Regions from separate parts of the uncultured Zhongshania sp. genome, predicted to be linked through region 3. Evidence: predicted binding sites of a transcription regulator. Region 3 holds the regulator's gene; each other region holds the start of a gene.
The links. The regulator LexA, encoded in region 3, represses DNA repair genes until DNA is damaged. The targets are predictions, from matches to a motif close to ACTGTNTNTANANACAGT.

Region 1 (10,909 bases), on a different contig from region 3:
ATCCGCGAACTGGCTTTCTTAAACTCGGGTATTAAGATCGAGCTTCTTGACGAGCGCAACGGCGAGAAAGAGAACTACTGCTATGAAGGTGGTTTAAGTGCATTCGTTGAGTACTTGAATACCAACAAGACGCCAGTTAACAAGGTGTTCCACTTCACCACGGAGAGTGAAGGTGTGGTTGTTGAAGTGGCATTGCAGTGGAATGATGGTTTCCAAGAGAATCTATACTGCTACACCAACAATATTCCGCAGCGGGATGGCGGTACCCATTTGGCAGGGTTCCGAGCTGGCTTAACGCGGAATCTAAACAACTACATCGAAAAGGAAGGTTTGGCGAAAAAGGCCAAAATATCGACCACCGGTGATGATGCGCGTGAAGGTTTGACCGCCGTGGTGTCTGTGAAGGTACCGGATCCTAAGTTTTCCTCGCAGACCAAAGATAAGCTGGTTTCTAGTGAAGTGAAAGCGATTGTTGAGCAGGCAATGAGCGCGAAGTTTGGCGACTTCCTTATGGAAAGCCCAAATGAGGCGAAACAAATTGTCCAAAAAATGCTCGATGCCGCCCGCGCCCGTGAAGCTGCCCGAAAAGCGCGGGAAATGACTCGTCGTAAGGGTGCCTTGGATATTGCTGGTTTGCCAGGTAAGTTGGCAGATTGCCAAGAAAAAGACCCCGCTCTTTCCGAAATATACCTCGTCGAGGGTGATTCTGCGGGTGGCTCGGCCAAACAGGGTCGAGATCGTCGGACCCAAGCAATATTGCCTCTAAAAGGTAAAATTCTGAATGTTGAGAAAGCCCGCTTCGATAAAATGATTTCGTCGGTCGAAGTAGGAACCATTGTAACCGCCTTGGGTTGCGGTATTGGTAAGGATGAGTTCAACGTAGAAAAACTGCGCTATCACAGTATTATCATCATGACGGATGCGGACGTCGATGGGTCGCATATCCGTACCCTGCTGCTCACATTTTTTTTCCGGCAGATGCCAGAGCTTATCGAAAACGGCCATATATTTATTGCCCAACCACCACTTTACAAAATAGGCCGCGGTAAACAGCATCAGTATTTAAAGGATGAGCCGGCGCTTGCCAATTACCTAACCCAATCGGCGTTAGACGGCGCAGCGCTATATGTTAATCCTGATGCCGCGCCCATTGGCGGTGCGGGTTTAGAAGAGCTGATAGTTCAATATCGTCGTGTGGAAAGTATTATTACTCGCCTATCTCGTCTATATCCCGCAGGCGTTTTACGCGAACTAACGTATATGCCGGTATTAAGTGCAGACGAGTTAGCAGATAAGGCTGCGGTTGCAAAATGGGCTGAGCGCTTGGCTGAAGTCACCGTTGAGCTTGAGCAGCGTGATGCCCAGCATCGTTACGATGTGCGTATTGTTGAAGATCCTGAGCTGCATTTATTCCTCCCGGCTATTGATATTATTTCCCACGGAGTGAGTGATCACTATCAGTTCGGGCGTGATTTCTTTAAGTCTGTTGACTACCAAACGATAGTGGCGCTTGGGCAAAGCCTACAAGGTTTGCTAGAGGATGGTGCATATATTAAGCGCGGTGAGAGGGTTCAAGAAGTCAGTGATTTCTCGGAGGTAATTACGTGGCTTATGCAACAGGCAGAACGCGGATTTAATGTACAGCGCTATAAAGGCTTGGGTGAAATGAACCCAGAGCAGCTATGGGAAACGACAATGGACCCCGAAGCGCGCCGTATGCTGAGGGTAACGATTGAAGATGCGGTCGCAGCGGATCAAATATTCACAACATTAATGGGTGATCATGTTGAACCCCGTCGTGAATTTATTGAAACCAATGCGCTTAAAGTTGCAAACTTAGACGTCTAGAAACCGCTATTAACTCTTGAGGCGGAGGCCACTCCGCTCTCAAGTAGTTAAACGCAATCCGGTAAACGTATTCTAATAGGGGGCGGGGTTTAGTGAATTACTGAATTAGTTCGCATTGAGCCTCTATCCAGTTTTCTACCTCTAAGCTTAATTCTTTACTTTCTCGACCGGCAGTAGGTATTGCATCTCCGATCACAAGTATCACCGTACCAGGTTTTATTCTAAGTCCCCTCGCCGGCCATAATTTCCCGCCGTTGTGGGCGATTGGCAATACCGGAACCCCTGCCTCTATAGCTATGCCAGCACCACTGCGGGCATATTTTCCCCGAACGCCAACAGGCGTCCGTGTTCCCTCGGGAAAGATAAGCACGTTATAGTTATTTCGCAGCCTCGATAGACCTTGCTCCATAGTCTGTCTAATCGCTGCGCGCGGATTACTGCGATCGATACCAATTGCATTCATCATTCTTAAGGCCCAACCGAAGAAAGGAATGCTAAAGAGTTCGCGTTTTACCACAGTAGCAACAGGGAATAAAAACCACTGTAAGTAGAATGTTTCCCACTGGCTTTGATGCTTTGCCATGGCCACGTAAGGCACTGTTGATGGTAGCTTGCCTCGCACCTCCGTTTTCACGCCGCAGCATATTCTCAGCCAAAGAATAATTGCTGCGTTGCCTAAAACAAAATAACGTCCGCGAACATGAAAGGGCAGGAATGAGGTGAACAGCAAGCCAGTAGTGCAAATAAAAACGGTGATTAAGGCGTAGCCCGTAAAAAAAAGCACAGAGCGGATTGTTAATATGCTGTTTACAATAAAGGCCATTCCCGATTCTCGTTTGGTGTTGCGGTGAGTTTTATGCCCACCGCAAGATAACTATTTACCACCCCTCCCCCATTTTTAGTGAGGGAGGAAAATCATTTACCTACAACTAATAAAGAAATATCCGCCACTTCTAGGAATAGCCCCTGAAGTTGCTTGAGTAAGGCGAGGCGGTTCTTACGCAATCCATCATCGTCTGCGTTGACCATGACCTGGTCAAAGAAGGCATCCACACTAGTCTGTAGCGACGCCAAAGACTTCAAGCCACCTTCGTAGTCGCCTGCAGCAAACAAAGGTAAAACCTTGTTTTGTTGCAGTAGCAATTGCGCCGCAAGTGTCGACTCCGCAGCCTCGACTAGTAAATCAGAGTTTATAGTGTCTGCGATTTCACCATCGGCTTTAGCGAGTATATTAGATACCCGCTTGTTGGCAGCAGCAAGCGCAGCGGCCTCTGGCAGTTGATTAAAGGTGTGTACCGCATTAATACGTTTGTCTATGTCGAGCGGTTGACTTAGTTGCTTAGCACTCACTGACAAGAACACTTCTGCCGATATGCCCTGGTCTTCGTAGCCGGCGCGTAAGCGATCAATAATGTAAGTAACAACAGTGGCCTTTAACTTTGAATCACTGGCGAACTTACCGTGCTTTGCGATGGCTAGATCAACTAAATGAGCAAGATCCAAGTTGAGACCTTTTTCAACAATGATACGCAGTACACCTAGTGAGGCGCGACGCAATGCAAAGGGATCTTTTGATCCGCTCGGTATTTGCCCAATACCAAAAATGCCAGATATTGTGTCAAGTCGATCAGCTAGTGCGAGGACGGTTCCGGTGACAGTTGTTGGCAGGCTATCACCGGCAAAACGCGGCATATATTGCTCGTTCATGCTCAGTGACACATCCTCTGCTTCACCGTCGTTTTGCGCATAGTAATATCCGGCAATACCCTGCATATCATCGAACTCGAGTACCATGTCGGTCACGAGATCACTTTTCGATAGCTCTGCTGCGCGCTTTGCCGCTTCTGGATTGGCGCCAATGAGTTTTGCTATATCGACGCTCAATTCAGCGACGCGGCAGGTTTTGTCATAGATGGTGCCCAACTTATCTTGGAACACGATCGCGCGCAGTTTTTCGCGCTGCTTTTCTAAACTCGTTTTGCAGTCGGTCTCAAAGAAAAAAGCGGCATCGCTTAGCCGTGGGCGTATAACTCGTTCGTTGCCATCAATCACCTTTTGAGGCTCGCGACTTTCGATGTTGGACACTGTGATAAAGTGCGGCATAAGCTTGCTGTTAGAATCGACAACATGAAAGTATTTCTGATGCTCTTTCATTGAGGAAATTAACGCTTCAGCGGGTACTTTAAGAAAGCGTTCTTCAAAACTACCAGCCAATGCTACCGGCCATTCTACTAACGCACTTACTTCATCGAGAAGATCATCGCTAATCACTGTGTTACCGCCGAGTGTTTTTCCCAGCTCAGTAATTTGACTGCGAATAATATCTTGGCGAACCTGGAAGTCGGCGATAACACTGCCCTGCTCTTTCAGAATGGTTTCATACTGATTTGCAGAGCTTATGCGTAATTCTTTGTTGCAGTGGAAACGGTGGCCACGGGTAATATTTGAGGATATTAAATTAAAAATATCTTTCTCTAAGGGCTCTTCACCAAAAACGATAGCGAGCCACTGTATTGGCCGCACGAATTCTGTGCGCGATGAGCCCCAGCGCATGCGTTTTGCTATCGGCAGCGAGTTTAAGGCGGTATCGATAACACTCGCAATAAGGTCTGCGGTGTTCGCGCCTTTTGCGGTAACGCGGTAGCACAGCTTTTCTTGCTTGCCGTCGTTAGCGACGTGCTTGCTGAGTTCATCAATGTCGATGGCATTCTTCTTTGCAAATGCTATCGCGGCATTGGTTGCATTGCCTGCATCGTCAAAAGCGACCTTCACCGGCGGGCCCCAAATTTCTAATTCTTTATCTGGGGAGGTCTCAGCTACATCAGATAGTAGTACGGCAAGTCGGCGCGGACTGGCATAACTTTTTGCGGCAGAAAAATTTATTGCCTGATTCGAAAGCTGCGAACTGATGCTATTGGTGAATGCAGCCGACAAAGTCTTTAAGGCTTTTGGTGGTAATTCTTCGGTGCCGACTTCAATGAGTAAATCGCGATGGGCAGTCATTATTTACTCTCCTTTGCGGCGGCGAATTCTGCGCGTAAATTTTCCGGCGCCAAGGGAAAACCGAGGGCTTCGCGAGCGTTGAAATAAGCTTGTGCTACCGCGCGAGCTAAGCTTCTAACGCGCAGGATGAAGCGTTGTCGCTCCGTTACAGAAATGGCGTGCCTCGCATCGAGTAAATTAAATGCGTGCGACGCCTTCATCACCATTTCGTAAGCGGGTAGCGGCAGTCCCTTTTCGATAAGGCGCTCACTTTCCTTTTCGCAATGATCAAATTGGGCGAACAGCTGGCTGACGTCGGCCTCTTCAAAATTAAAGTGCGACATTTCAACTTCGTTCTGATGAAACACGTCACCGTAGCTGACGTTGCCAGCAGGCCCCTTTGTCCAGACCAAATCGTAAATACTGTCAACGCCCTGCAGATACATTGCAATTCGTTCCAGGCCATAGGTGATTTCGCCGCTAACTGGGTAGCACTCTAAGCCACCGACTTGTTGGAAGTATGTGAACTGGGTAACTTCCATGCCGTTTAGCCAGACCTCCCAGCCTAGGCCCCAGGCGCCCAAGGTTGGCGACTCCCAGTTGTCTTCTACAAAACGGATGTCGTGAACTTCTGGGTCGATACCAAGCATTTTTAAGGATTCTAAATATAGATCCTGGATATTGCTGGGCGACGGTTTCATGATGACCTGAAACTGATAATAGTGTTGCAGACGATTGGGGTTGGTGCCGTAGCGACCGTCGGTGGGTCTGCGGCAAGGCTGGACGTAGGCGGCATTCCAAGTCTCTGGGCCAATAGCGCGCAAAAACGTGGCTGGGTGGAAGGTGCCTGCACCAACCTCCATGTCGAGCGGTTGAAGTAGCACACAGCCCTGCTCCGCCCAATATTGTTGCAATGCCAAAATTAGCCCCTGAAAGGTGCTGACGTCTGCCTTACTCACGGCCTTCCCCACGAAATAAATAAAGAGGTGAATTATACAGATTTGATAGCGGCTGCGTTAAGACTTAGGTGGTTTCTGGTCGTAGTAGCGGTGGACTTGCTATTATCGGCGTTCATATATGCGGGAGACAGGGTGGAATGGCGAAAATAATCGGTGCGATTTTGGGTTTTATGGTCGGTGGCCCTCTGCTAGCACTCCTAGGATTTGTCGTAGGGACATTTTTTGACCGTGGCTTAGGTCAGGCGATGCGCTTTAATTACGGTGCCGAGCGCGAGCGTGTACAAGGCGTTTTTTTCGACACCGTGTTTCGTGTCATGGGTCATATAGCAAAGGCCGATGGCCGAGTGTGCGAATCGGAGGTTGCGCAGGCTGAAGCAATTATCAGCCAGCTGGGTTTAACAGGTGCTCGTCGCCAGGATGCAATTAATAAGTTCAAAGAGGGCAGTGACAGTAGTTTTAAATTAGAGCCGCAGATGTCTGATTTTATGCAGGTGGCAAAAAGTCAGACCTTGCTTCGCCAAATGTTGCTCGAGGCGTTGTTGACCATGGCGCTGGCAGACGGCGAGATGGCAAGCGCTGAGCGGGATATCGTTACCTTAGTGGCAAAGTACTTGGGTATGCCGGCTGCCGAGTTTCAGCGCCTAATAGATATGGTTATGGCGCAGCGTCAGTTTCATAGCGGCGGTTCCGCTCAAAGTAACAGCGGTTTAGAGCTTAAGAAGGCATATCAAGCTATCGGTGTTGAGGAGTCCATATCCGATGCGGAGCTAAAGCGCGCCTATCGCAAGCTAATGAGTCAGCACCACCCAGATAAGCTAATTGCTAAAGGTGTTCCTGAAGATATGTTAAAAATTGCAACGGAGAAGGCACAGGAAATTCAGGCAGCCTACGACTTAATTAAGAAAAGTCGCGGCTCCTGATGAGATTCAGCCTTTCTGGTCAGCTTACAATTAGCTGGCTTGGGCTGACAAAGGGCGCACATTATCGACGGTTTGCGAGTCTATTTCCTCGAGTGCCTCTACCCTACCCTTGCAGGCTTGCATAATAGCTTCTTTGTTTTTGGCGAGGAAAATGCCAAATTCTTCAGCTTTGGTTTCATCAACGTCGGGAATATGTTGTTGCAGTAATGCACTGAAACCCTCTGCTAACTCCAACATTTTGTCGTAGGCGTCGGCATCTTTTTTGTTGTCAAACATACTGTTGTCCCTATCGCACATCCACTTGGCTACTACCGCCATATTTCACCTCGTTTGATTTTTTAAGATATTAACTCTGCTGTGCACTGTATATAAATACAGCTTTTCTTGCAAGGCTCAATACATAAGTACGAGGAATTAATAATATTGTCACAGCGTTTCTATACCCTCACGCGGAAGTCCGAGGGAGCTACGTGTCATGTCTAAGTATTATGTAGGGGTTTTATTCATACTGCTGCCAAGCCTGTTAATAAGTGCTTGTGGTGGTGATAGTGTTTCTCGAGTTGCGAGCCCCGTTGCCGTTGACTCAAACAATGAGAACCCAAGTCCGAGTTTATCTATAGCAAGTGCTAGTGAAGTTGCATCTGGTGCTATCAATACTCTGCGGGCTGAACCAGGCGCAGGTAGTCAATCGGGTAGTTGGCATTGGCAATTTGATCGCAGTCAATTAAGCGATGACGATGTGACCGTGAGCCGAGATCGCTTAACTTATCGTGCGCCGGAGGCTGACCAGCCTATAGAGCTGAACTTTAGTTTAGAGCGTCATTTGGACGGGCAAGAGGCTCAAGCGGCAACGAAATTGGTAGTGGTTTATCCCGCGGGTGACGAACGTAAAAGGCCATTTGTCGATGCTGGGGTAGATCTAAATACTGACGAAGGAGCCGTCCTTACCTTGGGCGTTGTGACATCCGCTCAAGGAGGACGAAGTATTCGGTCAATTCAATGGCAGCAGCAGTCTGGACCTTCCGTCGATATCATTGGGGCTGCAGATCAGGATACTTTAAAAATACTGCTGCCACAGACCGACTCGACTCTCACATTTGTATTTCGTGTTTCCGCTAAAGATAGTGCGGGGTTCATTGGGTTTGATGACATTAAAATTACGGTATTCGACACCATTGTAAACGCGTTGCCGGTGGTTGATGCCGGCGTGGATATTGGCGTTGACGCGAACACCGTCGTTGTTCTTACGGGTAGTGCAAGCGATGGCGACGGCGAGATTAGCCGTGTTCGGTGGCAAGCTTTAGCGCCGTATGATCATCTTATTATCGATATGGCGGATACGCTTACGCCATCACTGCGGACTCCAAATGTAAGTGAGGATAGCGCGCTAGAAATACGCCTGACGGCGACGGATGATAAAAACGGAAGTAGCAGCGATAGCGTATTTATCTCTGTTCGCGCGGTTGTAAATACCGCGCCAGAAATAGCTGAGGCCTATGTTGACCCTGGTGTTGCCTACAGTGGCGAGTCCGTTGCTTTGGTAGCTAGCGCGCAAGATGTGGATGGTAATAACTTAAGTTATCACTGGCGCCAGCTTGTCGAGGCGGAGCGGCCGTTAATCTCCATTACACAGGGGGTGAATGGTCGCGCCAGCGCAATTTTACCAAGCTTTTCCGACCCCTATATTTTCAAGCTGGAGCTCGCCGTAAGTGATGGTCGCGAGACGGTAAGGCGTGAAGTCAGTTTTCAGGGCGTTGCTACTCAAAAGCCGCAAGCTAACCTTGTATCTTGTCTGTCCGCGCCGTTTCAAATTGGCTGTCCCCTGTCACCGTTGGCGCCTGTGTTGAACCCAGATTCCTTCAGTGCCTGTGCTATTGACCCCACCAGCAGCGAATGTATTTTCACTAAGATTGCCGGTCCCGCTGTTTTGGCGTGTATTGATACACCTAGTCCAGAAACCTGCGGTAAAGCATTCGCGAGCCTAGCGGATCCTAGCTATGTTTTAGAACAGCTCGGCGAGGAAGACTCGGCAGGAAGTTGCAATCCCGCATTTGACGGGCGCAGTTATGAGCACTATATCGGGGCCTTGCATGAGCACACGGCGTATTCAGATGGAACCTATTTCACGCGTCCCGCAGATGTATTTGCACGCGTTAAAGCAAAGGACTTAGATTTTGCCGGTAGTTCAGACCATTCAGACAATATCGGGCTTCCACTGACGACTGGCCGTGGTGATTGCCCACCGGAACGAATTTTGGATTGCTTAATTTTTGTAGATGCGAATAACCGCGGTGATGCTTTTGTAAAGTGGCGAGCCACCCAAGAGCAAGCTTTGGCCGCTAGCGATGATCAGTTTACCGCCTTCCGTGGGTTTGAGTGGACATCCGATAGGTTTGGCCATGCCAATGTGTTTTTTTCGCGGAATATTATTAACGCTAAAACAGGACCAGGGTACTTGCTTACTATGGCGAGGTTCTGGGAATGGTTTAGCTATCCTGCTCAGTTTGGTGGCGGCTCTGACGGATTGATTAGTTTTAATCACCCTGGACGGGAAGACGCGATAGAAAGTATCGCGGAAAACTTGGGTGGCGATCCGGGCTTTGCCTTTAATGATTTCCGCTATGTTAAAGCCGCAGACTTTCGCACGGTGGGTATTGAAGTGTTTGGCAAAGGGAGTGAGTACGATAGCGATGGGCCAGCGGGTAGTTGGTTGAGTTACGCTTTGGATAAAGGTTGGTACTTGGCTCCGGTGGGTTCCGAAGATCATCATGACACGCGCTGGGGCGACGCCGATCTTCCAAAAACGGTATTGATTGCGCGATCTCGACATCGTGATGATCTTCGCGAGGCTATGTTAGCTCGGCGCTTTTATGCGGTAGCGCAGAACTACAATACGCTTCGTCTAGATTACAGTATTGATGGGCAGCCAATGGGGTCACGGCTGCGCCGAGTACTTGCTAGTGAACTTGCCGTCAGTATTACCCTTAACATAAACAGTAGTGATGTAAGCGCGCCGCGGTTTGAGTTGGTGGGGCCACGCAATACCGTACTGGCTAGCTCTACAGGTACAGAGTGGCGAATGAATTTAAAATATAGCTCGGACTTAAAATATGCATTTATTCGGGTGTTTGACGGTGAGAGACCGGTAGCGGTCTCAGCACCAATTTGGATACAAGAAGGCGAGAAAGCCTTGCCCATATGTGAGGTACCGGAAGTCTGGAAGGACCAGCCTGCGCTACTTCCATCGCTATAATTAGACGTGTTGCGTGCGTTGTATTTCGGCGTAGCGTGTTGCCCAAGACACAAATTGCTCCGCGGGCAGCGGCGGCGAATAGAGGAAGCCCTGAATCATATCGCAGTGCCGCTCACGCAGGATGCGGCGCTGATTTAGGTTTTCCACGCCCTCCGCAATTACCGTCATATTAAAACTGTGGCCCATGGCAATGATCGCATTGGTAAGGGTCACACTGTCATTGCAGCTGTCGATGTCGTGAACAAAGCTGCGGTCAATTTTTAATGTGTCGAATGGATAGCGTTTTAGATAGCTTAGCGAGGCGTAGCCGGTACCAAAATCATCGAGCGATAAATGAACCCCTAAATTTTTAAGTTGCGCAAATGTATCGCGAATTTCCGGCGTGTCATTTATGAGCAAACCTTCGGTAATTTCTAGCTCTAACTGCGCGGCGGGAAGACCGCTTTGTTGCAAGGCATAGCGAACGTTTTCAACAATGTCGCCATCAGTAAATTGTTTTGCAGAAATATTAATTGCAACAGTTAACTGCGGCAAACCGGATTTAGACCATGACACAATTTGCTTGCAGGCATTTTCGAGTACCCATTTACCAATGCCGACAATTAAACCACTTTGTTCGGCAACGGGAATAAATTGATCCGGGCCTGGGTTGTTCAAATTAGCATTTTGCCATCTAAGTAGGACTTCAACCCCCCTTAGCGTGTTGCTCTGTAAATGGATGACGGGTTGAAAGTAAAGATTAAGTTCATTGCGGTCGATGGCATGACGCAGTTGATTTTCCATCTCTAGTCGAAGTTCGGTTTCGCTGCTCATACCCTCTTCATAAAAACTAAAACGATCGCCGCCTTTTTCTTTGGCACTGAACATGGCCGCCTCCGCCCGCCGCATTAACAGGGGGGCGTCTGAGCCATCTTCGGGGTATTTGCACAGACCAATACTGGCGGAAA
Region 2 (10,909 bases), on a different contig from region 3:
GTGTACGCGGTTATAGCCAACTTTAAGGGTGCTGAGTCCAGTTTTTTCGCGCTCTCGGCGCTCCATCGCTAATAGAAATTCACCGGCGTCGCTACTCAAGCTGCGCAATTCGTCCAGTTCGCTGTCGTAGCCTTCAGCGATAACGCCACCATCCCTCAACACCATTGGCGGATTTTCTGCTACTGCGCGGGCCAGCAGGTCGTCGAGTGCCGGAAATTCACTCACTTCGTTTCGCAAATTAATTAGGTAGGGAATGTCGAAGGGCTTTAGCTGACTTTGCAGTAAAGGCAGTGTCGCCAGTGAGCGCTGCAAGCGCGATAGATCGCGGGGGCGCGCAGAGCGCAGTGCCACCCGCGATAAAATACGCTCAAGGTCGCCAATCTGTTTTAGTGTGTCTCGTACCGATTCAAAGTGGTAGTCCTCAATAAGGCCAATAACGCCACTTTGTCGCGCATTTAGAGTGGACTGATTGCGCAGTGGGCGGTGCAGCCAGCGGCGAAGCAAACGGCTTCCCATCGCGGTTTGGCAGCGGTCAAACACCGAGGCGAGGGTGTTCTCAGTACCACCGCCTAGATTGATATCAAGTTCTAAGTTGCGGCGTGTAGCGGCGTCCATTGCCACCGCATCATCGCGGGACTCGTGTTTGAGTTGATTGATGTGGGGAAGCGCACTGCGCTGGGTGTCTTTGACGTATTGCAGCAGGCAACCCGCTGCGCCGATACCCTGGCTTAAGGTGTCGCAACCAAACCCGGCGAGGTCTTGTACCCCGAAATGCTGACATAGGCCGCGGGTGGCGGCGTCAATATCGAACTCCCATGGCGGTAAGCGCCGCAGTCCCGGTAATTTGGGCATATCGTCTAAAACAAGATCGTCAGACATCAACAGCTCTGCGGGGCGCAAGCGCTGCAGTTCGCCTAGGAAAGCGGCTTGGCCGAGCACTTCAAATACGTGGAAGCGTCCGCTGCTCATATCTAACACGGCAACGCCGATTTGTTGGCCGAGATTACAAGCCGCTAGCAGCAGGGCGTCTTTTCTTTCATCTAATAAGGCTTCGTCGCTAATTGTACCCGGTGTGACGATTCGGGCGACGGCGCGTTCTACAGGGCCTTTGCTGGTTGCTGGGTCGCCGATTTGCTCGCAAATGGCCACTGACCAACCACCTTTAACGAGCTTGGCTAGATAGCCTTCTGCTGCGTGGTGGGGCACGCCACACATTGGTATGGGCTTGCCGCCTGATTTGCCTCTTGCGGTTAAGGTAATATCGAGAAGTTCTGATGCACGTTTGGCGTCGTCAAAAAAAAGCTCGTAAAAATCGCCCATACGATAGAACACAATTTCGTTGGGGTGTTCGGCTTTAATTTTTAGGTACTGCTGCATCATGGGCGTGTGGCCCGGATCTATGGCGCTGCTAATATTTGCGTCAATGGTCATAGCGGTGGCTTATGCTCTGTGTGTTTGTGCGCTAAACGACGTTGTATAAAAATGTTGAGATCGAATATCGTTGTCTGGATGTATGGCGCTGAATAAAGAGCGCAAGGATAGCAAATCAAATATAAAACCACTACGCAGGGCGTCGTTGATTGCCCTCGTTTGCTAAATTTACTCCGATGCCCGCCAAGGCTTTTGGGCGAGAAATATGGTGTGACGACTTCCCTTGCCGGGGCGCGCGCGAACGGTGTGAATAGATACCTTAAAACGGGCTTTTTTAAGACGAATCGCAAACATGCTGTCTGCGCCGGCTGACCAAATTGCCAGCATTCCCTCTGGCCGTAAAGTCCTAGAGATGGATTCCAGTCCGCGCTGTGAATACAGCCAATTATTATCGGTGTGGGTGAGACCTTCAGGGCCGTTGTCTACGTCTAGCAATATCGCATCGTATTGCTCATGTTGATTCTCAAGCAGTTCGGCAACGTCGCCCAAAACTACCTTGGTGCGGGGATCACGCAGGGGGTTTTGTGCGCAATCACCCAGAGGCCCCTTATTCCATTCAACGACTTCCGGAATAAGTTCGGCCACTGTGACCTGTGCGCTAGCGGCGACAGCTTGCAAGGTCGCGGCGAGGGTGTAGCCCATGCCTAGTCCGCCGACCAACACATGCGCATCGCTTTTTTCCTTTATTAAGGCGCAGCCTAACTCCGCTAGTACCTGTTCTGAATTGTAAATGCGGCTATTCATCAATTCACCGCGCACCCCTGACAGGCGTATCGAAAACTCTTCTCCGCGTTGCGATAATTGTAATTCACCGCCATTGTTCGGTATCTGCGCGATACCAAGTTTTTTCCAGGGAATCATAGGTTTTGCCGGTGAGTTAATTAAAGGTGATTTTTTTGGGACGCGAACTTTAGCACAGTTCCTTATCAGGCGATTACCTAGGCGTTAATATGTGTCTCCTAGCAGCTTGTTGATGTAGCCACTGCTGGGTTAAAAACGGACTCAAATCGGTTATTTATGATGTATAAACTCCCTCATTTCGGCCGTTTTTGTCGGGGCGGCCTTCCGCTTGCATTGGCGTCCTCGAAAACGAAAATCTACAAGCTGCTAGGGCGCGGATACCGCAATTGGCGCCTTGTGTTCATTAAAGTGGATGGCGGCGAAAGAAATTGCGTTATGCCATTGACAAGCGCTTGCATAATACTGATCATATATACAGTGTATGGCTGGATGTAGATTTAGGTCATCGTAATTAATATCAACCTCCACAAAGGGTAGAAAGCACATGGATCCGAATAAACAGAAAGCACTGGAGTCAGCGCTGGGTCAGATTGAACGTCAGTTTGGCAAGGGTTCGATCATGAAAATGGGCGACAGCTCACGGGAAGTGATGCCCTCGGTTTCAACGGGTTCCTTGGGCCTTGATATCGCGCTCGGCATTGGCGGTTTACCCTACGGTCGTATTGTGGAGATCTACGGACCGGAATCATCAGGCAAAACAACCCTGTGTTTGCAAGTTATGGCTGAAGCGCAAAAAGCGGGCAAAACCGTCGCCATAGTCGATGCCGAGCACGCACTTGATCCGCAGTACGCCGAAAAACTCGGTGTTAATCTGGACGACTTATTGGTGTCTCAGCCAGACACAGGTGAGCAGGCTCTAGAAATTACAGATATGCTGGTGCGTTCTGGTTCGGTTGACGTGATTGTTATCGACTCGGTAGCGGCCTTGGTGCCAAAAGCGGAAATCGAAGGTGATATGGGTGACTCCCATGTTGGTTTGCAGGCGCGCTTAATGTCTCAAGCCCTGCGTAAATTAACTGGCAGCATCAAGCAGACCAATACACTGGTTATCTTTATCAACCAGATCCGTATGAAAATTGGTGTTATGTTTGGCAACCCAGAGACCACCTCGGGTGGTAACGCACTCAAGTTCTACGCATCGGTTCGCCTAGATATTCGCCGAATCGGCGCAGTGAAAGAGGGTGAAGAGGTCACTGGTAATGAAACTCGCGTAAAAGTGGTGAAGAACAAGGTATCGCCACCATTTAAGCAAGCTGAGTTCCAAATCTTATATGGTCGCGGCATCTACCATATGGGTGAGGTAATCGATCTAGGTGTTAAGCTCGGTTTAGTAGATAAATCCGGCGCATGGTACGCCTATAAAGGCGACAAGATCGGTCAAGGCAAGGCAAACGCCGCTAAATACCTGTCGGAAAATCCTGAAGCTGCTGCGGAAATTGAAGCGAATATTCGCGAGCAGTTACTGCCAAAGCCAACGGCGAAGAAAGTGCAGGAAGAAGTGGCTGCTGAATAAGCCAGCTAAGCGGCAAAGCAAAATGGCTATGAGTTATTTTGTCTTGCCGCTAAGCTGCTTTCTCATTGTGTTTGTTAACCCAGCTTTAGTACATCTACCGACTAATCACTTCTAGCTTTGCTCTTCTTCATCGGTTTCAATGCTAAGCGAGAAGGTGTTTTGCTTTTCTTCTTTAGCGACGTCCTCGACACTTCCCTCTGGAATACCACGACTACTGCGAAGCTTTATTTGCAGACGTAGGTTGTTCGCAGAATCTGCATTCTTTAGTGCGTCTTCAAAGGATATTTTGCCGCTTTCGTAGAGTTTGAATAATGCGGAATCGAAGGTTTGCATCCCTAAATTTTCGGATTTGCTCATTATTTCTTTGATGGTTTCTATCTCGCCCTTGTGGATTGCCTGTGCAACCGTAGGCGTGCCCAGCAGTATTTCTATCGCGGCGGCGCGCTTACCATCTTCCGTGGGCACCAAACGCTGGGAAACAAAGCACTTTAAATTAAGGGACAAGTCGAGTAGCAGTTGATTACGCCTCTCTTCCGGAAAGAAGTTAATAATGCGATCTAGCGCCTGGTTTGCGTTATTGGCATGGAGGGTAGAGATGCAAAGATGTCCTGTCTCCGCAAAAGCAAGAGCATGCTCCATGGTTTCGCGGTCGCGAATCTCGCCGATAAGAATAACGTCGGGTGCTTGGCGCAGGGTGTTTTTCAACGCCTGATGGAAACTTCTGGTGTCCATCCCGATTTCGCGTTGATTAATAATGCTGCGTTTGTGCCGATGAAGAAACTCAATGGGATCTTCAATGGTAATGATATGACCGCTACTGTTGGTGTTGCGGTGGTCGATCAGCGCGGCAAGTGAAGTGGATTTACCCGAGCCGGTCGCACCGACGAACAAGACTAAACCGCGTTTCGTCATAATGACGTCTTTTAATATTGGCGGCAGGCCCAATGCATCAACGTTGGGAATCTCGGTGACAATATTTCGCGCAACTATCGAGATTTCATTTCGCTGCTTAAATATATTTACACGGAAACGGCCGACTCTCGGAATATGGTAAGCCAAGTTCATTTCTAATTCTTGCTCAAACTCAATGATTTGCTCGCTATCCATAATCGAATAGGCTACCGCCTTGATGTCACCAGGTAGATATGGTTCCTTTTGAAGCGGCTTCAACTTGCCATGGAACTTCGCGCAAGGTGGCGCGCCGGTGCTCAGAAATAAATCGGAACCGTCGTTTTTGGCTAGAAGGGTTAGTAATTCATCAAAGGTCATATTTTGCAATCACCGATTTGTTATGGCGTTATCATTATAGGCTAACGCCATTTTCACAGATGATAGAATTGAAGTGTACTTTTAATTTGTTAATCTCACTTTGTCATTTTCACAGGTGAGGGCAGCGCCAACTTCGGCGCCGGCTAAGTCTGCCCCTAGAATATCCAATAAAGGTACGCCAGTATTTGGATCTATAAGTGCGTTTACAATACCTGCGATTAAACCATCATTTGCTAGTAGTGCGTCTAACAGACCATCAATTAGTCCGGTAAGTAAGCTTAGATTCCCACTGGCTAGCGTTCCATACGCTTCAATATTTAGGTCAATCCCCCCCAGCTCTCGCTCCCCAATTGGAATGGGTTGGTAGCATCCGGGGTTCTCTCCAATGCATGGGTCGCCAAGTTCTGGTAAATTGGGGTTCTGAAAGCTTGTGTTGAGGTTGGCTCCGACAAGCTCCGTGTCAGCACTCAGTTGAAGGCCGCCTTGAACGTGCTCGTAGGCACTTGACTCATCCGATGTGTTGAAGTTAGTGCCAGCTTCATTCGTTGCCCATTTCAGATTGCTACAAATCCCAATTATGCATGAGCTTGGCCTTGCTATTTTGTAACCTATTTCTATGATGGAGTATGGGGTTGTTGCAGGAGGAGCATCTGATGAAAATGCGTCGGCGTTATCTATTTTGCCTATACGGGCACTTAGTAGTGACGTTTTGACAATAGCAGTTAACTCTTTCGTTTCACCAGCACAGATGTAAACCGGCAGGTTTGCTTGGTTAGGCGAGGTGGAAATTTCTCCGCCCCCAGCGTCAATATTAATTTGGAGCGGTTCCGCAAGTATTTCAAGGTACGCAATTTTTTGTTTCGGACATTCGGGTTGTAGGAATCCCCCGCAAGCGAGTGTAGCCAACCCATTGAAAACATTTTCCAGCAAATTTCCTACAGCTCCGAATACATTTCCCGACACTACGTCATCAAGTAATTCTGCAACGGGCCCAATGAACGGCGCAATCACTCCAGTTAGTACATTTACTATTTGAGCAGTTTCGCTCAGGTCCACAGAGACAAGCGTTCTAACCTGTGCGGAGCGGACATATATTTCATCGGTCTCAGGATTGCCGATAGGAGATTGCTGCTGTGGCTCAATAATTTTTGCTTGCACGGATACGGATGCTAAGCCGGGTAGGTTCACGGGTAGATCGACGGCAGTCGCGTTGCCGTCAGATGCAAGTTGAATTGATCCTTGTATAAGGTTAAATAAATTTATGTCTGCATCTAGTGCAGCCTCGTCTGCACCAGTCTGTAGGTTTAATATATCTCCCAATTTAATTAGTGGAGTAAAACCTGGGATTGCGGCAGCTATGGTATTAAAGGCTGTTACTGAGGCTGTATCCCCTGAGTTATTAAGTACTTCCGCTGAAACTTCAATTAAGTCAGTAAGGCTAATATCTGTAGTTAAAACCCCATTGTAATCTCCCGCATCTAGATTTAGCTCGGCTCCCAGCGCGTCAAGATAGCTCAGTAGATTGATGTTAGTGTCCAATACTCCGTTCCAGTCGGCCGCACTTAGGTTGAGCGTTGTACCAAGTAGGCCGCCTAAAATTGGATTCAGTAATAGAGACTGATTGCTATCAATTTCGGCAAGTTTGCTTCGCATTGCTAGCTGCGCAATTGGCTCACATGCCTTCGCTGTAGCGGTGGCAGTCAGATTGACCTCATTGTCATCACTTGGAAGCAATTGCTCAAAAAGTGACGCGGGTACTTTATAGGAGAGGGCGACAGTAATTGCATTGCCATTTCGCGTTACCGTGACGGTGCTATTTGCGTCATTGCCGAGAAAGTTATTACGTTGAGCTGATAGTACATTCATATCCTCTAGGGTCATTGCTTCTACATCGAGGGTTTGATCTCTGCAATAAAGCAACGCCGTCTCCAAAGCCGCCAAGTCTGCATTCTTTTGCAAAGTGCGTTTTTCTAAATAAAGGCGCCCGGTATCGGTAACCACAGCGAGAAATGTAAATAAGCTCAGCATCATCAATACAGCGAGAAGTGTCGTTACCCCGCGCTGCTTTTGATAGGAATGACTTGATATTCGCCGCTGTGTTTGCATGTTGATTACTCTTCGTTGAACGAATCGTTGCTAAAGCGTTCTGGTATGGCATGCGAGAAGCTCTTTACATAGCGGTTATACACTTCGGTACTGACTTTGCCGCTTAGGTACTGTTCTTCCGTGCTTGCATTTTGTCCAGAGCGCTGTAGCTCAAGTAGACGATGGGTAGCGGTTTGTGGCGCTGGGTTTTGGGTGTAAATAACTTCTGGCTCTGCAAAAACAGTTGCCGAAAAAGTTGTAACACCAATAAAACATGCGATGGTTAATTTATTCATAGTGGTGCTCCTTGTTTAATGACGTTACTACCCGCAATTGTGGGTTGTTTAAATGCGTTGGCTTGGCTCAGTAGCTCTCTAAATTCTTGCGACGGGATGTCGTTATTTTTTGCCATGCGCAGGGCGGTTCTGCTGTCGCCATCCAGTATCAAACTCATTACCATATTGCGAATGGCAACTGGGTGGCCTGGCTGTAGCTGTAAGGCGGTCATAAACTCGCGCTGTGCGCCCTTAAAATTCTTGTGGGCTAACAGAATAAAACCGTAGTCGTTGCGAATATCGGCATTGCTTGGGGCAAGGCGACGTGCTTTTAGCATTTGCTGATGAGCTTGTGGGATATCGCCGCGGGTCGCTAAAATTTTTGCCATACCGGCGTGACCGAAAGCTGCCATGCAAGTTAGGCTTAGGTTTCGATAGCTTGTGTAGGCTTCATCTAGCATACCCGTATTGCGTTGTGCTTCAGCGCGCAGTCTTAACACCCGCGGAGAGCTGTCAGGCGCTTTTTCAAGATAGGCTAGCGCTGAGTAATACTGTTTTTCCGATACTTGCTGTTCGATTAGATCAAGTGTGACGCTTTCCTCTTTGCTAGTTGGAACATTGCAATTACTCGCCGCGGCTTGCTTGGAGGCTGGCGTACTAGCGCAGCCACTTAACAGCAGCACTAATGTGCATGAGGAAATTAATAATTTATTCATTTGCAACGCTCCTTGCTTAATTACCTATATTGCTCATTACACTTGAAACGGACATAAGGGCTGGGCCAGCAACGACGATCAAGAGGGCTGGGAATAAAAACACCATCATGACCAGCGACATCTTGCCCGACATTTTGGTAACTTCTTCTTGCAAATCCAGCTTTCTGCGGTTTTGCAAAAGTTTGTATAGTTCGTCAAGGGCTTTATCAATGCTGCCACCCGTAATGGCTTGTTGGCGGACAACAATAAGGTATTCTTTAAATCCCTCGGCGTTGGTGCAACCTATTAGCTCATACAGCGACTCTTCCTGACTTTGGCCGGATTCAATCTTGTTTACCGCAAGTTGTAATTCCTGCGAACAGGTTGGGGCAAGATTGCGCAATTGATCGCAAATAATCGCTAGTGTTTTAGGTAGTGATAAGCCCACGCGCCAAAGCATCCTTGTTGTTTGCACTAGTATCAGGGTTTCCTGGTTCAGTTTTTCTTGGCGATCTTCGGCAATTTTCTTCAAGAAAAAATAGGCCAAGTACACCAGCAACACGAAACCAAGCGTAATGGTAAGTAGTATGGTGGTAGCGGGGCTGCCTTTGAAATATGTATATATACCAAGGCATATAGCGCTGGTGATGATCGCGATGAGGCTTATTGATATGGCATTCACTTGTTGTTCAGTGTTGAACAAACCAGCGCGCCGCAATAATTGTGATAAAGACGCGATGTGGGTGTTTTCTTCACGTAGCTGGCGCCACATATCCTTTGAACTAAATTCAAATTCCTGTTTTTGGCCGGATGACGTTGTTTCTACATGGGCTATGGCCAGCAGTAGTACGGGGGCTGTGCACAGAATAACCGCGCCAATAATGTAATACAGGTGATGTGCTTCCATGTTGTTCTCCTAGGCCCCAATGGATTTGACCATGCGCCACAAGACGGTGACGCCAAGTAGCTGCATGACAATGGCAGCAATTAGAGTTTGTTGACCACCGGTGCTATTCCACATGTCGGTGAGCATTTTAGGATCATTAAAAAACGTGTAGCCCGCGATGCCGACAGGGAGGACAGCCAGAACAAATGCAGTAAATCTGGTTTCACCGGTCATGGCGCTGAGTTCGCGTTTACCCGAATCTTGCATTCTTAGAATATCGACGATGTCGTCGAGAATTGAGCGAATACTGCCACCATACTGTTCGTTGATGCGCAGTGCTGTTGCCAGTACATCAAATTCGTTTAGCTGATTAACGCGTGCTTCACGTTCAAAGGCCTGATGAAGGTCGTAGCCATAGTGCACGCGCCTGACAATTCGTCTCATTACCGTGCCCAGCGGCCGCTCCAATGTTTCTACCGAGTCGGCAAAGGCATTTTCCACAGAAACGCCGGCAGATAGGCGTCGCGTAACTTGGTTGATAAATGAAGGAAGCTGTTCTAGCATTTTAGCTCTTCGTTGCGCGCCAATTATTCTAACGAGCGAGAAAGCAATAAATACAACACCAGCTGCTGCGAGGACACCCACCTTGATAGGCAGGATTAGCAGGCTTAGTGCGATACCAGTGAGCATGATTGCAATGGCAACATAGACAATCGCAGGCGGTAGTTCAACGCCGTTGCTGCCGAGGTAGTTCTCTAATGCCGCCGGCAGCTTGGGGCCGGCCTCGGGAATGATTTCATTCTCGGGCGTCCGCGTTTCGGATTCGCCACTAATCAGCATTAGCACCACAAAAGCTAAGCCGACCAGAAGTAGTGCGAGTGCAATCCATAACATAGCGAAACTCCTTTAGCTCAGATGTGCGCCAAGTCAGGTGAGCGAGTTGTATCCTTAGCTCCATCAACGCGAAGTACTTTTCGGCTTGCATCGTCGTAGCAGAAGATATCTTTTAGGGTTAGTTCATTATTGATGACATGCAGTTCTGAGATCTGAAGTACACAGCGGCGTCCATCTGATTTGCGGCCTATATGCACAATTAAGTCGAGTGCGCTGCCGATCATTTTTAGGATTAACTCGCCAGTGCCTTTGAAACCGGAAATACCCACCATCATTTCGAGACGCGTAATGGCATCGCGCGCTGAGTTTGCGTGCACGGTACTCATAGAGCCATTGTGGCCAGTGTTCATCGCTTGTAGAACGTCCAGAATTTCGCCGCCACGGCTTTCGCCCACGATGATGCGGTCTGGGCGCATACGCAGGGCATTTTTCACAAGTTCTCGTGCGGTGATTTCACCGACACCCTCATTGTTCTCTGGGCGGGTTTCTAAGCGAACCACGTGCCCATTGCGAAGCTGAAGTTCAGCCGCGTCTTCTATGGTGACAATCCGCTCGGTGCCAGGAATAAATTGGCTGAGAATGTTGAGTAACGTGGTTTTACCCGAGCCAGTTGCACCACTTATCAGAATATTGGTGCGGTTGCTTACCGCATTCGTTAGGTATTCAAGGACATCTTCACTGATTGAACCGGTTGCTAGTAGTTCTTGCGCAGTAAGTGGATCTTTGCGGAACTTACGAATCGAAAGGCAGGGGCCATCGAGCGCGAGTGGTGGCACAATCGCGTTGATACGACTGCCATCCTCCAGGCGACCGTCAACAATTGGGCTAGACTCATCAATACGGCGGCCCAAGGGTGAAATCATCCGGCGAATAACCCGCAGTACGTGACGGTTATCGAGAAAGCGCATATCCGCCTTTTCGAGTACGCCGGCACGTTCGATATAAATATTACGCGGACCGTTAATCAATATGTCGTTTATCGTTGGGTCATCTAGAAGACTTTGCAGCGGCCCAAAACCGACGATTTCATTTAGTAAGTGCTTTTCTAATGAAAGGAATG
Region 3 (10,909 bases):
CTGGTTAATCGACGTGCCTGAGGGCGACGACGATCCGGTTTCTCTAGACCGCGCAATACTAGCGTTGATTGAAAAAAATCGTCCCTTGCTGCCAAGAGATGCCAGTATGCTTGAATTAACGCCACTTGGTCTCAATATTTATTGGCGTGAAAACCATGCAGATTTAAATGTAGTGAAAAATATAGCGCAGGCGCTCAACGCCATAGTCGAAGAGGCGCATCTCGAAACCGGAGTGAGTTCAGAATGACTAGGCCAGATCAACAAAGTGTCTCGCCAGGCCGCTACCGACACTATAAAGGCGGTGAATATTATGTCTACGAGGTGGCTACCCACAGTGAGACGGAAGAATTAGTTGTCGTTTATCGACCTTTATATGGCGAGGCTGCACTTTGGGTTAGACCCCTAGCTATGTTCACTGAAGTTATTGAATTTGAAGGAAAACTGCAGCGTAGATTTGAGTTTATTAGCCCCGCTGATGGATCGATTTTATAGCTTGATGGCAGGGCTGATGATGTTACGCCGCCCTTGACCCTGACGAAATGAACACTTATATATGTCGCCTCTCGCCGTTAAGGCGTCACACGTTTACGTAAATTGCAGAAGGATAATATGGGCAAATCTTTAGTTATTGTGGAGTCGCCGGCAAAAGCGAAGACCATTAACAAGTATTTGGGCAACGATTACATCGTGAAGTCCAGTATTGGCCATATCCGCGATTTACCAACTAGCGGCAGCAGTAAGGCGAGCCCGGTCGATGCCAAGCAGCGCGCCAAAGCGGCAGCATTGACGCGCAAAATGTCACCAGAAGAGAAAGAGATTCATAAAAAGACCAAGGCGCGTGAGCAATTGGTTGGACGTATGGGCATTGACCCTGATAACGATTGGAAGGCGCGCTACGAAATATTACCGGGCAAGGAAAAGGTCGTTAATGAACTGAAAAAATTGGCCGAGAATGCCGACACTATCTATCTCGCAACGGATTTGGATCGCGAGGGAGAGGCAATTGCGTGGCATTTACGCGAGTCAATTGGTGGTGATGATAGTCGCTACAAACGGGTGGTCTTTAACGAGATTACCAAGAAGGCGATTCAGGCCGCGTTTGAAAAACCAACCGAACTCGATATTGATCGTGTTAATGCGCAGCAGGCTAGGCGCTTCCTAGACCGCGTTGTTGGCTATATGGTGTCGCCATTGCTGTGGGCGAAAATTGCACGCGGCCTATCTGCTGGGCGTGTGCAGTCAGTTGCGGTGCGCTTAATTGTGGATCGTGAAAAGGAAATCCGCGCGTTTATTCCGGATGAGTTTTGGCAAATTCACACTGACAATGCCGCGCCAGCGGGTAAATTGCGTCTGGAAGTTAAAAAACAGGCTGGTGAAGCGTTTAGACCAGACAATGAAACCGATGCCATGGCGGCAGCGGCGGCGCTAAAAAATGTTGAGTACAAGGTTAGCGCCCGCGAGGACAAACCAACCAAGAGCCACCCCGGCGCCCCATACATAACGTCGACGCTACAACAGGCTGCAAGTACCCGCCTAGGCTTCGGGGTTAAGAAGACCATGATGATGGCACAGCGTCTCTATGAGGCGGGTTACATCACCTATATGCGTACCGACTCGACCAATTTAAGTGCGGATGCCGTAACGGCGTGTCGCGATTATATTTCGTCCAATTTTGCTAAAGCGTATTTACCTGACGCGCCGCGTTCGTATTCTAGTAAAGAAGGTGCGCAGGAAGCGCATGAGGCGATTCGTCCGTCGGACGTTAACGTTGAACCGACCCAATTGGCGGGGATGGAGCGTGATGCTGAACGCCTATACACCCTAATTTGGCGGCAGTTTGTGGCGTGCCAAATGGCCTCAGCCGACTTTACGAGCACGTCGATCACCGTGGCTGCTGGCGATTTTGAGCTTCGCACCCGCGGCCGAGTAGTGCGTTTTGACGGTTTTATGAAGGTGCAGCCGCCGGGCGTTGCTAAAAAAGAAGATGATCAAGAGTTGCCCGATGTGAAAGTGGGTGAAAAGCTCGAGCTTCTGAAGGTCGATCCGACGCAACACTTCACCAAGCCATCGCCGCGCTACTCTGAGGCTGCCCTGGTAAAAGAATTAGAAAAACGCGGCATCGGTCGCCCATCCACCTATGCGTCGATCATTTCGACTATCCAAGATCGCGGTTACGTAAAAGTTGAGAATCGGCGTTTCTATGCGGAAAAAATGGGCGATATCGTCACCGACCGCTTAGTTGAAAGCTTTAGTAATCTTCTCGATTACAGCTTCACTGCGCGTATGGAAGAGTTGCTGGATGCGGTAGCTTCTGGCGATAAGAACTGGAAATTGCTGCTCAATGAATTCTACGTCGATTTTCGCAAGACGCTTGAAGCCGCTGAGGCCAGTGACGCGGGAATGCGTCAAAACACGCCGACTGGCACTGATATTCCGTGCCCAAATTGCGGTCGCGATATGCAAATTCGCACCGCGAGTACCGGTGTATTCTTAGGTTGTTCAGGCTATGCACTGCCCCCGAAAGAGCGATGCAAACAGACTATAAACTTAGTGTCTGGCGATGATTTTGTCAGTATCGACAACGATGACGACGAAGCGGAATCTAAATTACTGCGCAGTAAAAAACGCTGTAAATTGTGTAATACCGCGATGGATAGCTATGTCATTGATGCCTCGCGCAAGCTGCATATTTGCGGTAATAACCCCGATTGTTCAGGCCACGAAATTGAAGAGGGAAGCTTTAAAGTTAAGGGCTATGAGGGGCCGCTTATCGAGTGCGATAAGTGCGGTGCCGATATGCAATTAAAAACCGGGCGCTTTGGGAAATATTTTGGCTGTACCGGCGAGGAGTGCAAAAACACGCGTAAATTGCTGCGCAGTGGCGAAGCAGCGCCACCGAAAATGGACCCTGTACCGATGCCGGATCTGAAGTGTGAGAAGGTTGACGACCACTATATTTTGCGCGATGGCGCGTCCGGTCTATTTCTTGCCGCCAGTGGTTTCCCGCGCAATCGTGAAACCCGTGCGCCGTTGGTAAAAGAGATTTTACCGGTTCGTGATCTTGTTGATGAGAAATACGCATTTCTTTTCGATGCGCCGGTGAAAGACAAACAAGGGAACGACACGGTTATTCGCTACAGCCGCAAAACTAAAGAGCAGTATGTGCAGACCGAAGTGGATGGCAAGCCATCTGGTTGGGCTGCTTTCTATGAAAATGGTAAGTGGGTTGTGCGTGAAAAAGCAGCTAAAAAAGCCAAGGCCGCTAAATAAGATGTTAGCGGCGATGCTTGGGCTCAACGGGCTGGGGTAACAATGAAAGAAAGTTTTCGCGGGCAGAGTAATCTACACATTTATTTTGCCGAACAATACCTCGCGCAACTAGAGACGACAGACAAGTCTGAGTGGGGCGGGCATTTTCATCGCGCCACTGCTGAATCACTGATTTGGCAGCTTTTACTGGCCTACCAGTGTCACTTGGCGGACCTCCTTGAGCAACAGCCTAAGTTTGGCTTGCGTGTGCCAGCAGGGCATTTTAACGCCAGTTCATTTACTTCAGCGGAGCTTCCCCCAGAGATTTTGGAGTTGGCCGATCGCGAAGTGCATTCTACGTGGCTTAAGTCCTTAGTCGATTATCCGTTTTTGCAAACCACAGCCTCATCGCCGTCGGGTCTTATTGCCACTGATGCAGTCCGCATGGAGCGCATTGAATTAGATTTTGCAGATTGCCTTGCAGAATTGAAATCGGTGATCGCTAGACACCGTGCGACCTTAATGGAGTATTGATGCGGTTGGCGTCAGGCTGGGCGGATTTGCTACAATAGAGTGAACAAAAGCGCCGCGTTGGCGTTGGTAATATCAAGGATATTTTAGTGCTGTCATATTTAGAACTCGTCGAGCTTGCCAATGGAGATATTGTCTTACAGCGATCAGAAGGCGATGAAAACCCCTTGGTGACGATCAAATTCTCAAAAGAGACCCGCGAGCACATTGTGGGGTCGGTGCTAGATGTTGCGCGCGCTATGGTACAAGCAGGCATCGAAGCTGCCGCGATGTCAGCGGGTGACGACGGCTTTGTGGACGAGGATGATATTGATGATGAAGACGATCTACAGTCAGATACTAAGATCGTCCATTAACGGCTTCAGTAAAGGTCTCGGACTTTAAGACTGCATAAAGATAACAAGGCACTCCGCAGATCCAGCGAGGGCAGCCGCTTCTAAGGCCTGTCTTTCATCATCTCTCAGCGGTCTATCAAGCATAATGGCGACGGTGTGACTTTTACCGCGCTCCAGTGCTCTAATCCCAATTTCGCTCAAGTCGCGCTTACTATTAGACACCACCTGCAGAATTTTTTGACCCTGTAGATGGCTGTCCGCACTTAGCAGTGGCTTTAAAGGTCGGTCTGCAACCCAGCACAACCAGCGTTGATCAGCATTACTGCTTAATTCAATCATCATGGCCGCAAGCATGGGGCGAGATAAGTGTGCGTCGCTGCGCATAGTGATCTCGGTAACTTGGCTGCCGCTCGCTTCAGTAGCGGGGGTGTAATGTAGGGGCATTTGTTCTAGACAAGACATAGTATTAACTCCCGCGGCGCAAAACACCGACACTTAGGCCTTCGATCGCAAACTCTTGCTCTCGTAAATCTACGTCAATCGGTGCGTAATCTGGATTTTCAGCAATCAGCGATATATGAAATTTACTTTTTTGCTGTTGAAAGCGTTTTACCGTGACTTCATCCCCAATCCGCGCAACCACGATTTGACCATTGCGGACATTCGTCGTGCGATGGACCGCGAGTAGGTCGTCGTCAAAGATGCCAGCATTGATCATGCTGTCGCCTTTGACTCGGAGAAAGTAGTCCGCGCTGGGCGAGAAAATAGAGCCGGGCATATCGCAGTAATCTTCGATATGCGCTTCGGCGAGAATGGGGTTGCCGGCTGCAACTCGGCCAATGATGGGTAGACCCAAGCTTTCAGGGAGGCGAATACCGCGTGAAGCACCGGCGATGATCTCTATTGCGCCTTTGCGTGCAAGGGCTTTGAGATGTTCTTCTGCGGCATTGGGTGACTTGAAACCAAGTTCTCTGGCGATGTCTGCCCGAGTCGGCGGGTAGCCAGTTTCGCCGATATGATCTTTAATCAATTGCAGAACTTCACTTTGTCTGGCGGTCAGCTTTTCCATAAATTTGGCATCTGGTTACTTATACAGTAACTGTCATTATATACAGTATTATTTGGATGGCAATAGCATTTGTGGATTTAGCAAATAGGAGGGTAGATATAAGAAAAAAACCTGCAGTAGCAGGTTAAAAAAAGGAGGGTGTAAGCTGGAGGCTTGGTCTGCGACGATCGCGGCGGTACTAGTATTCGTCGGTAATGCCGTTAACGATATCTGATTCAATCTCAGACAAGGGGTTCCAACTTTCCGGTACCATGGTGTCATCTAGAAAACGGTAATCATCGTCGCTTAGTTCAAAGGCGTTTCGCCAATCTTCCGGTTCTTCGACGATATCTAAATTGAGTTGATCCCAGCTGTCCAAATCGTATTGGCATAGTTCACCATCGATTAGCTGGGCTTCCACTGAGTCGCTATCGTCGTCGACAGCGACGACTTCAAATAATTGGCCGGACTCAATATCCTTGTACCAATAACCAACTTGGGGTCTTATAGTCGCCATGATTTTTGCCTCCGTTGATATACGATTCCCAAACTAACACTTAACAAATCGCTGTCTAGTAGGTATTTTTCACGGCTAGTTTGGTGTCGCGCTGGGGTTCTTTCTCAGTCTTCAATATAATTAGCTTTAGATTCAGGCGCATAGCTGAATTTTCTGATGCAATTTTGCAGTTTCTTATTTGATTTTTATGGTTCATTTGTCTAAGCGCGTGTCGTTTAGAAATGAAATTGTATAGCAGTGTAATGAGGATGCCCCAATGCTGGAGCAGTGGTGGACAAATTTTCAGCCAGAAGAATACCCCTGGCTGGGCGAAGTGTTTGTGCTGGTACTTATTTTATTGGCCCTGAACTTGATTTTGGGGCGATTAGTTGCGCATCTCACTAAGAAGTTTGAAAAAACTCATAATCTTTGGGATGACGCTTTGCTAGAGGCCTCTAGGCGTCCGGCACTTCTTATGATCTGGGCTGTGGGCGGCAGCCACGTGCTGGAGGTAATTGGCGAATCCACTGACGCCGAGGTGTTTTCGGCCTTAGATTCCCTGCGTGCGGTGGGGGTTGTAGTGATTCTGGCGTGGTTCCTAGTGTCCTTGGTTAGACAGGTTGAGAGACGATTGCTGTCTGATGAGTACACTACACAGGACGAGCCGATCGATCAAACGACGGTAATGGCGCTGGGTAAGCTGGTGCGATCTGCGGTTATTATTGTGGCGTCACTAATGGTGTTACAAAACCTCGGATATAGTATTTCCGGTGTGCTGGCGTTTGGTGGGATAGGCGGCATCGCGGTTGGTTTTGCTGCAAAAGATTTGCTGGCGAATTTTTTTGGCGGATTGATGGTGTATTTAGATCGCCCTTTTTCTGTGGGAGACTGGGTGCGTTCACCAGATAAGAATATAGAGGGCACGGTTGAGAATATCGGCTGGCGGCAAACGCGTATTCGGACCTTTGATCAGCGTCCGCTCTATGTGCCAAATGCTACCTTTTCGCAAATTTCAGTAGAAAACCCCTCGCGAATGTTGAATCGTCGAATTCATGAAACGATCGGCGTGCGCTATCAAGATGCGGCAGTGCTACCTGAAATTATTACCCAAGTGCGAGCCATGCTTGAGGATCACGCGGACATCGATTTAGGCCGGACGCTGATTGTTAATTTTAACCAATACAATGCCTCGTCTTTGGATTTCTTTATTTACACCTTTACCAAAACGACAAAATGGGTTGAATATCACGAGATCAAGCAAGATGTCTTGCTGAAGATTCTCGATATCATCCACGGTGTGGGTGCTGATGTGGCATTCCCAACGACCACCGTGAAGCTCGATCCTATTTCCATTGAACGCGCGCAAGAGCGCAACACGGAGCAAGTTAATGAGTAAAACAATTGCGGTAATCGGAGGCACGGGTTTGTGTGACTGGCCGGGTGCCGAAGTGCTCGATGAAACAGCGGTGGAGACAGAGTACGGCGCCCCCAGCGCTTTGCTGCAGCGTATTCGTTACGAGGGGGCGGAGTTTTTGTTTTTGGCTCGCCACGGCAAGGGCCACCAAATTCCACCGCACGCGATTAATTATCGTGCAAATATAGCGGCCTTGAAGCAAGCAGGAGTTGACGCCTTGGTGTCAGTGAATGCAGTGGGTGGTATTAGCGAGAGATTCGTAACGGGAGTTATTGCCATTCCCAATCAAATCAATGATTACACATGGGGGCGTGAGCATACCTTTTTCGACGGTAGTAATGGCAAGGTAGAGCACATCGATTTCAGTTATCCCTATAGCCAGGATTTGCGCTCGCGATTGGCCAACGCCGCAGTGGATGCGGATATCGCATTTGAAGATTATGGTGTGTACGCCGTGACCCAAGGGCCGCGTTTAGAGACCGCTGCCGAGATCATTCGTTTGGCGCGCGATGGTAACGACATTGTGGGTATGACGGCGATGCCTGAGGCAAGTTTGGCGCGTGAGGCGGGCATCGAGTACGCCTCTGTGGCGCTGGTGGTAAATCCAGGCGCTGGCTTGAGCGATAACATCATTACCATGGAAGATATTCAGACTGTTATTGATACCGGCATGCTGCAGGTAAAATCAATTCTAGCGCATTGTATCGCGGCCTATTGAGCCGCGTTTTCCTCACCGCTAGCTTGCTCAGCACTTATCTTAGAGACTTTAATAATGACGCCAAAGCGCGGGTGATCGATAAAATGTAGCTCGTTGCTACGCATCCGCCTCTCTTGCTTCATCACCACAATGCGATCGATTGGCGAGTCGCCACTCTGGGCTTGCGTTTGACTCCTTTGTGGCGAGTAACCGGGATTCTGTTTTAAAAATTCCGCGTACTCAGGGCTCGATTCAAAACTTTCATCGACAAATCCGGACTCTTCTTCAGGTTCATCAAAGCTCAAGGGCTGGCGGGGTAGGTAATAGTTTCCTCCGCGATTGCCAAAACTGCTCAGCCACAAGTTGGTATCCAGGTGCAGATAGCGTTCAACTGCGACGCGAATATAACCCTCAAGCTCGTAGTGATTGCCGCTTTGTTTGCCGCCTTGAATGAGTATCGCGGGTGATTTTTTACGTGCGGTCAAATCTTGCTGCCAGCTTGTTTGAAGTAGCAGCTTGTAGCGGGAAGAGAGACGCAGCGATCGCAGAGTTTGGGCAAACTCCGGATCCATATAGTCGACTTTTTGCGGAGAGCTTGCGCTGCTAGAGATACGAGTCCAGTTGCGCGGGTAGCGCAGGTGGAGATTGTCTGGCCAGTCCTCTTCATAAAGGCTAGCTTGTTCGTTATTGGCAAATACGACGAGGTCGATGTGGAAGCGATTGTCATTTTGACTTAGTGCGACGCCACTGAAGGTGAGCACAAAAACGGCCAGTAATGCGCGCAAAGGGCGGCAGTCAATGTGGCGTCGAGAAGGTGTGGTCATAATCGCAATGTCTCTGTTTTCTTGTCACTCGGTGACGATCTACTTTTTCAGGGAAGACTATCTCAGTTCTAGCGACTTGGTGCCAGTTTTGCCAATAAGGCTTCGATAAAATCGAAACGTTGCTGGGGCTCTTCCATAGCGTGTTTAAATTTAAGGGCGGTTGCGCCGTCGAGCTGATACGTCGCTGGTGCTGACTGTACCATTTTAACCAAACTTAGCGGTTCTACACGGGTGTTTTCTGCAAACTCTATACGACCGCCACCGGCGGATGCTTCTATTTTACTTAGACCTAACTCAACGGCCTGCAGCCGCAGTTCGCCGCAGCGGAATAAGTTTTTCACCTGATTGGGCAGCAGGCCAAAACGGTCTATCATTTCTACTTGCAGCTCTCTAAGGGCGTTACTGCTGGTCGCGCCGGCAATACGTTTATACAGCATGAGTCGGCTTTGCACATCTGGCAGGTAGTCGTCGGGTATCAGTGCGGGTAGTCGCAAGTTAACTTCTATATGGTCTTCGTCGCTATTTTCTAAGTTAATTTTCTTGCCGACTTTAATGGCTCGCACTGCGCGGTCGAGCATGTCCATGTACAAGGTAAAACCAATGGTGTGTATCTGCCCGCTTTGGCCTTCACCCAGTAGCTCGCCGGCACCGCGGATTTCCATGTCTTGGGTGGCAAGTGTAAAGCCCGCACCAAGATCATCGGCTTCGCTAATTGCCGTTAAGCGCTTTTCGGCATCGCCGGTTAATTGTTTGGCGGGCGGGGTTAATAAGTAGGCATAGGCTTGGTGGTGAGAGCGACCGACTCGCCCGCGCAATTGATGCAGCTGTGCTAAGCCAAATTTGTCAGCGCGATCAATAATAATGGTATTGGCATTGGGTACGTCGATACCGGTTTCTATAATAGTCGAGCACACCAATACGTTGTGGCGTTTGTGGTAAAAGTCGCTCATGACTTGTTCGAGTTCGCGCTCGCGCATTTGGCCGTGACCAATGCCAATGCGCAACTCGGGAATCATTTCTTGTAAATCTCGTGCGACTTTCTCAATGGTTTTGACTTCATTGTGCAGGTAATACACCTGACCACCGCGCAATATTTCCCGCAGGATAGATTCCTTGATAAGTGCCGGATCTGATTCTCGCACAAAGGTTTTTACCGACAGCCGGCGTGCCGGTGGTGTGGCAATAATCGATAAGTCGCGAATGCCCGCCATCGACATGTTCAGGGTGCGGGGAATGGGGGTCGCTGTGAGGGTAAGCACATCGACTTCTGCGCGAATGTTTTTTAGCGCTTCTTTCTGGCGAACACCAAAGCGATGCTCTTCATCAATGATCACTAAGCCGAGATTTTTGTAGACAATATCGTTGCCGAGCAACTTGTGGGTGCCAATCAATATATCGACTTTGCCTGCCGCAAGGTCGGCGATAACCGCTTTCTGTTCTGCTGCACTGCGAAACCGCGATAGCACTTCGATATTTACGGGCAGTTCGGCGAAGCGATCGCGGAAAGATTCAAAGTGCTGCTGGGCCAAGAGGGTGGTAGGGACCAGAATGGCAACCTGGGTATTATTTTGCACGGCGACAAAGGCGGCCCGCACGGCGACTTCGGTTTTACCGAAGCCCACATCGCCGCAGACCAATCTGTCCATTGGTTTGATCGATTTTAAATCAGCGATAACGGCTTCGATGGCGGTTTGCTGATCCGGCGTTTCTTCAAAGGGGAAGGCGTTGGCAAATTCGTAGTAGTCCTCATCGCTCAGCTCGAACGAGCGCCCTTGGCGGGCCTCTCGGCGCGCGTAAATATCGAGCAGTTCGGCGGCCACGTCTCTAATTTTCTCGGCCGCTTTGCGTTTTGCTTTGCTCCACTGGTCGGTGCCTAAGCGATGGAGCGGGGCGAGCTCGTCATCAGCGCCGCTATAGCGACTAATCAGCTGTAGTGATGTCACCGGCACATATAATTTGGCGCCATCGGCGTATTCAAGGCTTAAAAACTCATTGGCTTGATTGTCGATAATTAAAGTTTGCAGGCCCAAATAGCGACCGACACCGTGGTCGGCGTGAACAACTGGAGCACCAACGCGCAATTCCGCCAGATTTTTAACCACATTTTCTGCGGTGTTACTGGCCTTTTTGCGTCGCCGACTTTGCGATACCCGCTTGCCGAATAGCTGGGATTCGGCAATCAGTGCAAAGGGTTTGGTGGCGCTGCCCGAAATGCCTTCGTCGAGCGGTGCGATAGTGATATTAATGCTGTCGCTACCCGTCGTAAATTCGCGCCAACCGCTGACCGGCTTAGGTTTGAGCTTATGCCTGGTCAA

Region 1: a site for LexA is predicted at 7,071-7,088, ahead of AAC007_RS06980 (YebG family protein). Genes of this name have one in related genera too.
Region 2: a site for LexA is predicted at 2,634-2,651, ahead of recA (recombinase RecA). Genes of this name have one in related genera too.

What each region holds. Positions count from the first base shown of each region.
Region 1 is NZ_CAXBHN010000005.1:102,986-113,894, reverse strand. It holds gene gyrB (DNA topoisomerase (ATP-hydrolyzing) subunit B) at 1-1,848, shown strand, start outside; gene AAC007_RS07000 (lysophospholipid acyltransferase family protein) at 1,946-2,671, opposite strand; gene glyS (glycine--tRNA ligase subunit beta) at 2,764-4,851, opposite strand; gene glyQ (glycine--tRNA ligase subunit alpha) at 4,851-5,789, opposite strand; gene djlA (co-chaperone DjlA) at 5,927-6,709, shown strand; gene AAC007_RS06980 (YebG family protein) at 6,740-7,027, opposite strand; gene AAC007_RS06975 (hypothetical protein) at 7,185-9,962, shown strand; gene AAC007_RS06970 (bifunctional diguanylate cyclase/phosphodiesterase) at 9,963-10,909, opposite strand, start outside.
Region 2 is NZ_CAXBHN010000002.1:385,180-396,088, reverse strand. It holds gene mutS (DNA mismatch repair protein MutS) at 1-1,431, opposite strand, end outside; gene AAC007_RS04150 (hypothetical protein) at 1,600-2,292, opposite strand; gene recA (recombinase RecA) at 2,717-3,745, shown strand; gene AAC007_RS04140 (PilT/PilU family type 4a pilus ATPase) at 3,857-5,014, opposite strand; gene AAC007_RS04135 (pilus assembly protein TadG-related protein) at 5,096-7,120, opposite strand; gene AAC007_RS04130 (DUF3613 domain-containing protein) at 7,126-7,395, opposite strand; gene AAC007_RS04125 (hypothetical protein) at 7,392-8,090, opposite strand; gene AAC007_RS04120 (type II secretion system F family protein) at 8,107-8,976, opposite strand; gene AAC007_RS04115 (type II secretion system F family protein) at 8,986-9,849, opposite strand; gene AAC007_RS04110 (CpaF family protein) at 9,867-10,909, opposite strand, start outside.
Region 3 is NZ_CAXBHN010000007.1:17,793-28,701, forward strand. It holds gene AAC007_RS08175 (hypothetical protein) at 1-247, shown strand, start outside; gene AAC007_RS08180 (DUF1653 domain-containing protein) at 244-492, shown strand; gene topA (type I DNA topoisomerase) at 610-3,270, shown strand; gene AAC007_RS08190 (hypothetical protein) at 3,313-3,783, shown strand; gene AAC007_RS08195 (hypothetical protein) at 3,870-4,136, shown strand; gene AAC007_RS08200 (hypothetical protein) at 4,161-4,577, opposite strand; gene lexA (transcriptional repressor LexA) at 4,582-5,184, opposite strand; gene AAC007_RS08210 (DUF6763 family protein) at 5,363-5,680, opposite strand; gene AAC007_RS08215 (mechanosensitive ion channel family protein) at 5,937-7,055, shown strand; gene AAC007_RS08220 (S-methyl-5'-thioinosine phosphorylase) at 7,048-7,791, shown strand; gene AAC007_RS08225 (CsiV family protein) at 7,785-8,594, opposite strand; gene mfd (transcription-repair coupling factor) at 8,663-10,909, opposite strand, start outside.